DNA from 3 places in the Rhodococcus chondri genome. Region 3 is predicted to be linked to each of the others. Evidence: riboswitches for the same ligand, from Rfam matches in the RefSeq annotation. Region 3 holds a riboswitch; each other region holds the start of a gene.
What was found. Region 3 has a riboswitch for cobalamin ahead of Q8814_RS22065 (ABC transporter substrate-binding protein). Riboswitches for the same ligand answer to the same signal wherever they lie in the genome.
Positions count from the first base shown of each region.

Region 1 (3,271 bases), on a different contig from region 3:
AGTTCGGGGTGGATCACCAGATCGCGCGCGAGGTCGGTCTGGCCGCTCGCGTGGATCATCCGCACCGCGACCTTCTCGGCTTCCGCCGGGATCTTCGTCAGGTCCGACTCGGTGCGGATCGTCGCGAACGACCGGACATAGATCTCGGCGCCGTCCGTTTCGTACTCGTAGCGGCGGGGTGGCGGGGAATCGATCACGACGAGCTCCTGTTACGTCGAACTGCGGGCGAAGACGAGGGTGTGTGGGGAGTGCGGTGCGCCGCAAGAGCGTTCGCAACCGACGACATGCACAGGTTCGTTCGGGAAGGGCGCCGCGGCGACACGGCGTGCGAGTGCTCGGGTATTACCCTCGGCGAGATTACACCCGGGTGCGCCCGTGCATGCGGTGACCCGGGACCACGCGGAATCGCCATCGAGCACGAACCCCGCGTTCTCCAGCGCTGCAGGATCAGCGGATGCGGGCAGCACGAGGCCCCGCCACGGGGTCACGACCACGTCCCGATGCGGCAGTGCCGACACCATAGACGGAGTCAGGATTCCCAGCGGTACCAGCACCGATACCGCCGAATCGAGCCTGCCGTAGGGCATCTCGAACCCGGCGACCGGGGGAGCGGCCGGGCCACCGCCGATTTCGCGTCCCGCGTCGGGTAATTGCCGCACATGCCACCGGCCTGCGCGCACCTCGGCGAAGCGCAGGGCCAGATCGATCAGGGAAGCGACGACGTGCGCCAGCGGCACCGTCGTTCCCGACAGAGCGCCGACGATCAGGCGAGCATTCCGGCTGTCGACCGCGATGGCAGCCAGATCGCACCGCAACCCCGCGACGTCGCCGCGGCCGTCGTCGAGCCCGAACAGGAACCGGCCCGGCAGGTCGGCGAGCACCGGCTCGGCGCACAGCGCGTCGTCGAGGGCGCCGACGAGCGGACGGATGTCGGCGAGCCCACCGCCGAGCCCGGACAGCGGTGACGCGACGATGTTGCGCACCCGCTCATGGGAGAGCGACGGCAGGAATCCCGCATCGGAAACAGCCCTGACCAGCCCGCGGGGCACGGTGCCGCGCTCGTCCACCGAAACGCCTCTGATCTGCAGGTTTCCTCGGGAAGTGAGATGGATGTCGCCGTCCCCGAACTGCCCGGCCGCGAGCGAGAGCCGATGGAATCCGCCGTCGGGCAACCGGCCGCCGGGCGCACGCAATCGCACCAGCGCACCATCGGCCGCACGGTGCGGACGCAGCACACCGGGACACCGATCCGGTGTGGATTTCTCGGGGGGAACGTCGACCATGGGCGCACATCGTTGCACACGCGGCGAAAAAGGTGCGCTACTCTCGGTCTGCCGTGGTGCTCGGGAAGCCGGTGAAAAACCGGCGCGGCCCTCGCCACTGTGAGCGGGTAGTTGTTCGCCCTCGTCCGTATCGGTCCGCCGGTGCGGAGACCACTGGAGCCAGCTCCGGGAAGGTCGGCCGAGCAGCGTCGATCCGTCAGCCAGGAGACCGGCCACGGCACGTAAGGTCCACGAGGGTTTTGGAGACTGAACATGGCTTGTGTTGTGCTGCTTCGGGTTGCGTCGTGACGCGCCTTGCGCTGTTGTCGACGTCGGACACCGACCTGCTCTCGGCCCGCTCCAGCGGCGCCGACTGGGCAGTCGGGAACCCGTCCCGGCTGGACCTGACCGGCGACGATCCGCGCGCTCTCCCCGCGCTGCTTGCAGGCGCCGACCTGGTGGTCGTGCGAATTCTGGGTTCCGCGCGTTCCTGGCAGGCGGGTCTGGACCGGGTTCTCGCACAAGGCGTTCCCGTCGTCGTTCTCGGCGGCGAACAAACTCCGGACGCCGAGCTGATGAGCTACTCCACGGTGCCGATCGGGACGGCCGCGGAGGCTCACCGCTACCTCGCGCACGGCGGCCCGGTGAACCTGGCCCAGCTGCATGCGTTCCTGTCCGACACGGTGCTGCTCGGCGGTGCAGGCTTCGACCCCCCGGCGGAACTGCCCGAGTGGGGCGTGCTCGAGCGGCCCGGCACCCCCGACGCGGCGCTGCCCAGAGTCGGCGTGCTGTTCTACCGCGCCCACCACACCAGCGGAAACGTGCAGTTCGCCCACGATCTGGCCGACGCCATCGATGCGACCGGCAAGGCCTGCGGCGTGGTCGTCCACTGCGCGTCGCTGCGCGGTGCCCCGGCCGATCTGCTCACCGAACTCGGCACCCTCGACACTCTGATCGTGACCGTGCTCGCCGCCGGCGGCACGAAGCCCGCGACCGTGAGTGCCGGTGGTGAGGACGAAGCGTGGGACGTCGGTGCACTTGCCGCGCTCGACATCCCGATCCTGCAGGCCCTGTGCCTCACCTGGAGTCGCGACAGCTGGGCGGAGTCGGACGACGGTGTCTCCCCGCTGGATTCGGCCACACAGATCGCGGTGCCCGAGTTCGACGGCCGCATCATCACGGTGCCGTTCTCGTTCAAGGAACTCGACGTCGACGGCCTGCCCCGGTATGTCACCGACCCCGAACGCTGCCGCCGTGTCGCGGGAATCGCGGTCGCGCACGCACGGCTGCGGCACGTTCCGCCGCCGCAACGACGCATCGCGCTGATGCTGTCGGCGTATCCCACCAAGCATTCCCGCGTCGGCAATGCCGTCGGCCTCGACACCCCGGTCTCGGCGATCCGGTTGCTGCGGGCCATGCGCAAGCAAGGTTACGACCTCGGTGACGGCTTCCCCGGGATGGACGTCGACGACGATGCCGAAGCGGGGAACGCCCTGATCCACGCGCTCATCGATGCCGGTGGTCAGGACGAGGAATGGCTGACCGCCGAGCAGTTGGCCGGTAATCCGGTGCGGGTCACCGCCGCTCGGTATCGCGAGTGGACCAGCGACCTGCCCCCGGACCTGACCGACGCGATGGTCGAGGCGTGGGGTGAGGCCCCCGGGTCGCTGTTCGTCGACGGTGACGGGGAGGGCAAGGCCGTAGTGCTCGCGACCCTGCGGGCCGGCAACGTGGTGCTGATGATCCAGCCACCCCGCGGTTTCGGGGACAACCCCGTCGCGATCTACCACGATCCGGACATGGCACCGTCGCATCACTACCTTGCCGCCTACAAGTGGGTCGAGCACGGCTTCGAGGCCGACGCCGTGGTCCATCTCGGCAAGCACGGCTCGCTCGAGTGGCTGCCCGGCAAGAACGCCGGACTGTCCGCGTCGTGCGCCACCGATGCCGCGATCGGAAACCTGCCGTTGATCTACCCGTTCCTCGTCAACGACCCCGGTGAAGGGGCG
Region 1 covers NZ_JAUZMZ010000062.1:22,328-25,598, reverse strand. The annotation lists gene Q8814_RS12710 (precorrin-8X methylmutase) at 1-197, opposite strand, end outside; gene Q8814_RS12705 (cobalamin biosynthesis protein CobG) at 210-1,283, opposite strand; cobalamin riboswitch at 1,321-1,514, shown strand; gene cobN (cobaltochelatase subunit CobN) at 1,568-3,271, shown strand, end outside.
Region 1: it holds a riboswitch for cobalamin, as region 3 does, so the genes downstream of both, cobN (cobaltochelatase subunit CobN) here and Q8814_RS22065 (ABC transporter substrate-binding protein) in region 3, are expected to answer to the same signal.

Region 2 (3,271 bases), on a different contig from region 3:
GCCACCGCCGAGACCGAGCACGGCGATCATCACAGCCCCCGTCGAGGCGCCCGACGAGATACCGAGGACGAACGGGTCCGCGAGCGGATTGCGCAGCAGCGACTGCATGATCACGCCGCACACGGCCAGCCCGGCACCGCAGACCGCGGCGAGCAGTGTGCGGGGAAGACGCAGTTCCCACACGATGCCCTCACGGATCGCGCTGATCGCCGTGTCGGACAGTCCGAGCCGGTCGAAGATCACCGAATACACGTCCGCGACAGAGAGATCCGCAGGTCCGATGGTGACTGTGACGGCGATCGACAGAACGAGCACCGCCAGTCCCACCGCAACCACTCCGACGACCGGGGCCCGGCTGCCGCCCGCGGGCAACCGGGTCTTCGCGACGGCCATCAGCTTCCGCGGTTCCACCGGCGCAGCGCGTCGGCCACCTTCTCGATACCGTCGATCGTGCGGATGGACGGGTTCATGTCGGCGCCGTTGACCACGATGTACCGCTTGTTCCGCACTGCGGACAGCCGCTGGGTCACCGGATCGGACTCGAGGAATTCGATCTTGCTGTCGAGCGCGTCACCGGCGATGCTGCGGCGGCTCAGGTCTCCGAGCACCAGCGCGGTGGGGTCGCGATCGAGTACCGCCTCCCAGCTGACCTGCGGCCATTCGTTGCCGGTGTCGTCGAAGACGTTCTTCGCGCCCACCGAGTCGGTGATGATGCCCGACGATCCGCAGCAGCCGGCCACATACGGGGTGCTGGTGTCGGCGAACCAGAAGGCCAGCGACACGTTCGAGGCGTCGATCTCGTGTGCCGCGGCCTCGTGACGCTGCCGCAGCTCGCCGACGAGCCCTTCGCCGCGTTCCCGCACGTCGAAGATCGCGGCGAGTTCACGGATTTCCTTGTAGACCGAGTCCATCGTGAGCGGTTCGGTGCGGTTGCCGTCGGCGTTCACACCGTCGTCGTTCTTGCCGTCGCAGTCGGTCGGTGACAGGTACGACGGCACTCCGAGCCGATCGAACTGGTCGCGTTCGGCCACGCCACCTTGGCCGAGCGTGCCGCCGAAGGACGCCGACACGAAGTCGGGTTCGGTGCCGAGCACAACCTCGAACGACGGTTTGTTGTCGGCCAGCCGCGGAACTCGCGCGTTGTCGGCCGCAAGGTTGTCGCGCACCGGGTCCGTCCAGGTCGCGGTGCCCACCATGCGGTCGGCCAGCCCCAGCGACAACAGGATCTCGGTGGAACCCTGGTTGAGCGACACGGCGCGCTGCGGCGGTGCGTCGACGGTGACACTGTGCCCGCAGTTCTCGATGGTCAGCGGATAAGTCGTCGATGCCGGTACGGCGCTGCCGACTTGATCCGGAGCGGTGTCACTCGACGAGCACCCGGCAACCGCCATCGTCGCTGCGATGAGGGCGATACCGGTGCGCAGCACTGTGTGCCGCCCCCTACGGGCGGCAAATATCGAATTGTTCATGTCCATCCTCGTGGTCTCACATCGGTCGGCGCAGGTGTCCTGGCTCCCGGATCAGTGCTCTCCCCCGGCCTTCCAACCCTGGTGGGCCGTGGCCGAGCGTTGGGGGATCGCTCCTCGGTGACAGTTGCGGGACAGCCCCGGATTCACACCGGTGTTCCCTACGTCGCTTCGAACAGTACAAGACCGACCTCGATCGCCGGGCGCATGGACCGCTCGTATCCTCGGGCCGCTCGTGATCAGGACGGTGTTCGCGACCCCGGCAGCAAGGACGCATAAGACCGCAGCAGATCCCAGATCGCGGAATCGGTCACGCTGATCCGGCCGGTGCGCCCGATAGCGGTCAGCGCTCCGGTGACCCGGCCGTCGTTCGAGCGCACCGGCACCGCGAGCGCGGTCCGTCCGATCCGGCTCTCGTCCACCTCGTGCGCGGCATCGGCATCCCGCACACACCGCAGTTCTGTCCTCAGTTCGGCGGGCTCGGTCTTGGTGCGGTCGGTGATGCGGCGTAGCGGCCCGTCCCCGATCAGTTCGGGTCGCTGCACGAGCAGCAACTTGCCGATCGCCGAGGCATGCAGGTGCGTCGTCCACGTCGACTCGCCGGCCAGTTCGTGGTCGGGGTCGCGGTCGACGAGATGCACCCATCCCCCGCTGTAGGAGGCAAGATAGATGCCGTACCGCACCTGCGTCCGAAGTTCTTCGAGGACCGGCCCCGGATCGACGTCGGCGACGGAAGCCGGTGCGGCCGAGGCCAGTTCTCGGGTCCGGCGTCCGAGCGCAAACCCGGACAGGTCCTCCACCCGCACCAGATACCCGTCGGCCACGAGCAGGTTGAGCAGTCGGTACGCGGTTGCGGGCGGGGTCCTGGTCAGTGCCGCGACGTCACGCGCCGATGCACCCGCGCCGAGGGTGGCGACGGCCTCGAGCAGGGCGAGTGCGCGCTGAACGGCACGTGGCTCGTGCCCACCCTGACCGGTCGACCGGACGCTCACCGTCGTACCGCGTTCGGGTGATCGGTTGCGACCAGGGCCATGCGACCGCGCCCGTTCTCGGCGAACGCACCGGCACCGGGAAGCACGTCCTCCGACTCGGGACTGTCGAATACCCCGACGTCGGCGAGGTTTCCCGGTCGCGAACGGCGCAGGTAGTGGTACCAGCCCGCCGCGACCGCCGCGACCGCGATCATGCTCACCAGCGGACCGGGCCCCTCCCGCGAGTGCGTGCCCGCCCACGATGAACCCGAGGACCACCACTCCGACGGCGGCAGCGATGCGGGCCGCCCGGGCGACTGCCGGAGTCAGTTCCCGGATACGAGCGAGGAACGCCACCGCCGCGACCGCCACCATGATGTATGCGATCAGAAGGACGACGCGCAGCGTGACACCCACCCAGTCGGGTACGGCACCCGCAGCCGCGAAGATCGGTGCGCCGATCGCGAGGACCGTCACGGCCGTGACGAGCCCGACCCACGGAGTGCGCAGTCGGTGGTGCGCGGCGCCGAGCGCCTCGGGCAGGACACCCTCGACTCCCATCGAGTACAGCAACCGGGAGGCCGGGTTCGAGGACGCCATCGCCGACGCGAGCCACGAGCAGCCCATCCCGAGGTGCCATTGCCGGGAATCGGCTGTATCGGTACCGATTCCGAACCGGACATCACCATCGGTCCGGCGATGAAGACCAGCGAGCAGGCTTCGACCACGAGGATCGCCAGTGCCGCGAAACGGACACCGCGCAACAGTGCCGTGAGGATCACCGCCGCGATCCCGAGATACACCACCAGGGCTGCGGGGCCGAGGATTTCGACA
Region 2 covers NZ_JAUZMZ010000062.1:12,195-15,465, forward strand. The annotation lists gene Q8814_RS12650 (FecCD family ABC transporter permease) at 1-393, opposite strand, end outside; gene Q8814_RS12655 (ABC transporter substrate-binding protein) at 393-1,391, opposite strand; cobalamin riboswitch at 1,480-1,672, opposite strand; gene Q8814_RS12660 (IclR family transcriptional regulator) at 1,706-2,458, opposite strand; gene Q8814_RS12665 (hypothetical protein) at 2,455-2,658, opposite strand; gene Q8814_RS12670 (APC family permease) at 2,911-3,271, opposite strand, start outside.
Region 2: it holds a riboswitch for cobalamin, as region 3 does, so the genes downstream of both, Q8814_RS12655 (ABC transporter substrate-binding protein) here and Q8814_RS22065 (ABC transporter substrate-binding protein) in region 3, are expected to answer to the same signal.

Region 3 (3,271 bases):
CGACCGGGATTCCGGCGAATCCCGCGACACTACCGACGACGATGGCAAGTGTCGCTCCGAGACCGGCGCCGCTGGAGACGCCGAGCAGGTAGGGATCGGCGAGGGGATTGCGGAAGACGCCTTGGTACGCAGCTCCGGCGATGGCCAGCATGGCACCGACCAGCATGCCCAGGACGACGCGGGGAATCCGGATGTTCCACAGGATGGCCTGCTGCCGGGTCGACAGACCGGAGTCGACCGCGACGAGCGGCAGCCCGTCGGCGATGTCGAGGAGGACACCGCGCGGCGTGAGTCCGGCGGGGCCGACGAGGATGCTCACCAGCATTGCGGCGAACAGGACGAGCGCCGCGCCACCCAGCACGAGTGCGCGGCGACGCGGCGTCGTTGTGATCAAGGTGCGGGTTGGGCCGCGGGGATTGCGCTGACGATCCGAGAGATCTCGCGCATGAAGTCCACCACGCGCGGTCCCCAGCGGCTGGCGATGTCCTCGTCGAGCGCGTAGACGCGTCCGTCGCGGACGGCGCCGAGTTCGTTCCAGCCGGCCCGTTCCGCGACACCCTCGGGTGTGACGCCGCAGCACTGGCTGTCGGCGAGGAAGATCACGTCGGGGTTCTGCTCGAGGATGTATTCGGCCGACAGCTGCGGGTAGCCGTTGCCTCCGGTCGCGATGGAGGTCAGGCCCAGCATCGAATAGATCTCACCGATGTAGGTGTCGTCGGTGACGGTGTAGAAGGTGTTGTCGAGCTCGTGGTAGTAGCGCAGCGGGATTTCCCGCTCGGGCAGTCCGGCGATGATCTCGTCGATCTCGGTCCTCATCTGCGCGACGAGTTCGGCGGCCTCGCCGACGTGGCCGGTGGCGGCCCCGAGCTGTTCGAGCTGCGCGTACGTGTCGTCGAGGGTGACCGCGGCAGGCAGGATCAGTGTGTCGACGCCGGCCTGTTCGAGTCCGGCGACGAGGTCGGCGGTGTCGGCGTTGGCGACGACGAGGTCGGGTTCGTACCCGAGGATGGCTTCGATGTTCGGGGTGTAGCCCGACAGGTCGGTGACGGGGATGTCGGCCGGATAGTCGGATTGATCGTCGACCGCGACGACCTGGTCGCCGGCACCGACAGCGTAGAGCATCTCGGTGTTGGTGGGGCTCAGCGACACGATCGCCTGCGGCGTGTCCGACACCGCGGTGGCGTCGGTCGGGGTGGTGTCTGCGGCGTTGCCGCACGCGGCGGCGAGCAGGGCCAGAGCGGTGATTCCGGCGGTGAGCAACCGGCGGGAAGTGAGGGGCACAGCCATCCTCCGTGACTCGGAGGACGAAAACAGTACGGCTGCAACTCGGAAAGTTGCGGCACGGAACCGTCCTTCGTCCGAGGACCAGTACGTGCCCGCGGCGCCGGCTGACCTGACTTGCCCGGCGAGACCGGGCTTACAGTTGCGGGACAGTGCCGGACTTGCACCGGCTTCACCGTAACGCTGCGGGTGCCCCGCATGAAAAGGCAGGGCACCCGCAGCGTAACTCACGGCACGAGCAGGTCAGGACAGTGCCTGCTCCAAATCCTCGAGAAGGTCGTCGGGATCTTCGAGACCCACCGACAGTCGGACCACACCGTCGGACAGTCCGATGGCGGCGCGCCCCTCGGGTCCCATCGCGCGGTGCGTGGTGGTCGCGGGGTGGGTGATGAGCGACTTGGAGTCGCCGAGGTTGTTGGAGATGTCGACGATGCGCAGCTTGTTGAGCAGCTCGAACGCACGTTTCTTACCCTCGCCCGCGGGGGCGTCGAGTTCGAAGGTGATGATCGTGCCGCCACCGCTCATCTGCGACTTCGCGAGCTCGTATTGCGGATGGGACTCGAGGTAGGGGTACTTGACCCAGCTCACCTTGTCGTTCGATTCGAGGAACCGCGCGAGCTTCAGCGTCGTCGACACCGAGTGTGCGAGCCGCACGGGCATGGTCTCGAGGCCCTTGAGCAGGGTCCACGCGTTGAACGGGCTCAGCGACGGACCGGTGTGACGGATGAGGTTCTTGACTGGCCCGTCGATGTAGTCCGCCGGGCCGAGGATCGCGCCGCCCAGCACACGGCCCTGCCCGTCGATGTGCTTGGTGCCGGAATACACGACGATGTCGGCGCCGAGATCGAGGCTGCGCTGCAGCAGCGGTGTGGCGAAGACGTTGTCCAGCACCACCTTCGCGCCCGCGGCGTGCGCCATCTCGGAGACCTTGCGGACGTCGACGAGGGTTTGCATCGGGTTCGACGGTGTTTCGAAGAACACGGCCGTGGTGGGCACGGACAGCGCCTGCTCCCACTGGTCGAGGTCCTCACCGTCGACGAACACGGTTTCGACTCCCCAGCGGGGCAGGATCTCGTTGCACACCACGAAGCAGGAGCCGAACAGGCTGCGGGCCGCGACCAGGCGGTCGCCCTTGCCGAGCAGCGCCGCCAGGGACGTGAACACCGCGGACATGCCGGACGCGGTCGCGAAGGCACCCTCGGCACCGTCGAGCAGCCGCAGCCGTTCTTCGAACATTTTCACGGTGGGGTTGCCGTACCGGGAGTAGACGAAGTGGTCGACCTCACCGGTGAAGGCTGCTTCGGCGGCCTCGCCGGACTCGTACACGAACCCGGAGTTGAGGTAGAGCGCCTCCGAGGTCTCCTCGAATCCGGACCGCAGGGTGCCGCCGCGCACCCCGAGGGTGGCGGGGCGAACATTGTCGGGCAGCGCCTTGTGGAAAGCGCCACCTTGGGGAATTGCATTCACGACTGCCTCCACGGCAGGCCTTCGGCCCGCCATCCCTGGCCACCGCGATGCCCGTCGGCATCGAGTGCACCTTCGAATCCTTCGAGAACGTTGTAGGCAGGGGTCAGGCCCGCGGCGGTGGCAGCTTCGGCGGCACCGATGGAGCGCTGACCCGAACGACACAGGAAGATCACCGGACCGCCATGTATACCGGCCTCTTTCAGCTGCTCGACGAACTCTTCGTTGCGTGCCCCGTTCGGGTACGAAACCCATTCGACGAAGAGCGTGCGACGCTCGATCGGCGAGGTCTCGGGGACGCCGACGTATTTCCATTCGGCGTCGGTGCGCACGTCGACGAGCACGGCATCCGGGTCTTCTCGCAGCAGCTCCCAGGCTTGCTGCGGCGTTATATCACCTGCGTAGCTCACCGGCACAGCTTTTCACAGCGCTCGGCGTGCCGCGTACCCGGGGAGCCTCAGAACCTGCAGATCCGCCACACATCGCCCACACGCGTCACCTGCCACGTCTCGGCTCCACGCGTGCC
Region 3 covers NZ_JAUZMZ010000182.1:2,700-5,970, reverse strand. The annotation lists gene Q8814_RS22070 (FecCD family ABC transporter permease) at 1-325, opposite strand, end outside; gene Q8814_RS22065 (ABC transporter substrate-binding protein) at 391-1,281, opposite strand; cobalamin riboswitch at 1,370-1,515, opposite strand; gene Q8814_RS22060 (O-succinylhomoserine sulfhydrylase) at 1,525-2,748, opposite strand; gene Q8814_RS22055 (rhodanese-like domain-containing protein) at 2,745-3,155, opposite strand; gene Q8814_RS22050 (Rv0361 family membrane protein) at 3,203-3,271, opposite strand, start outside.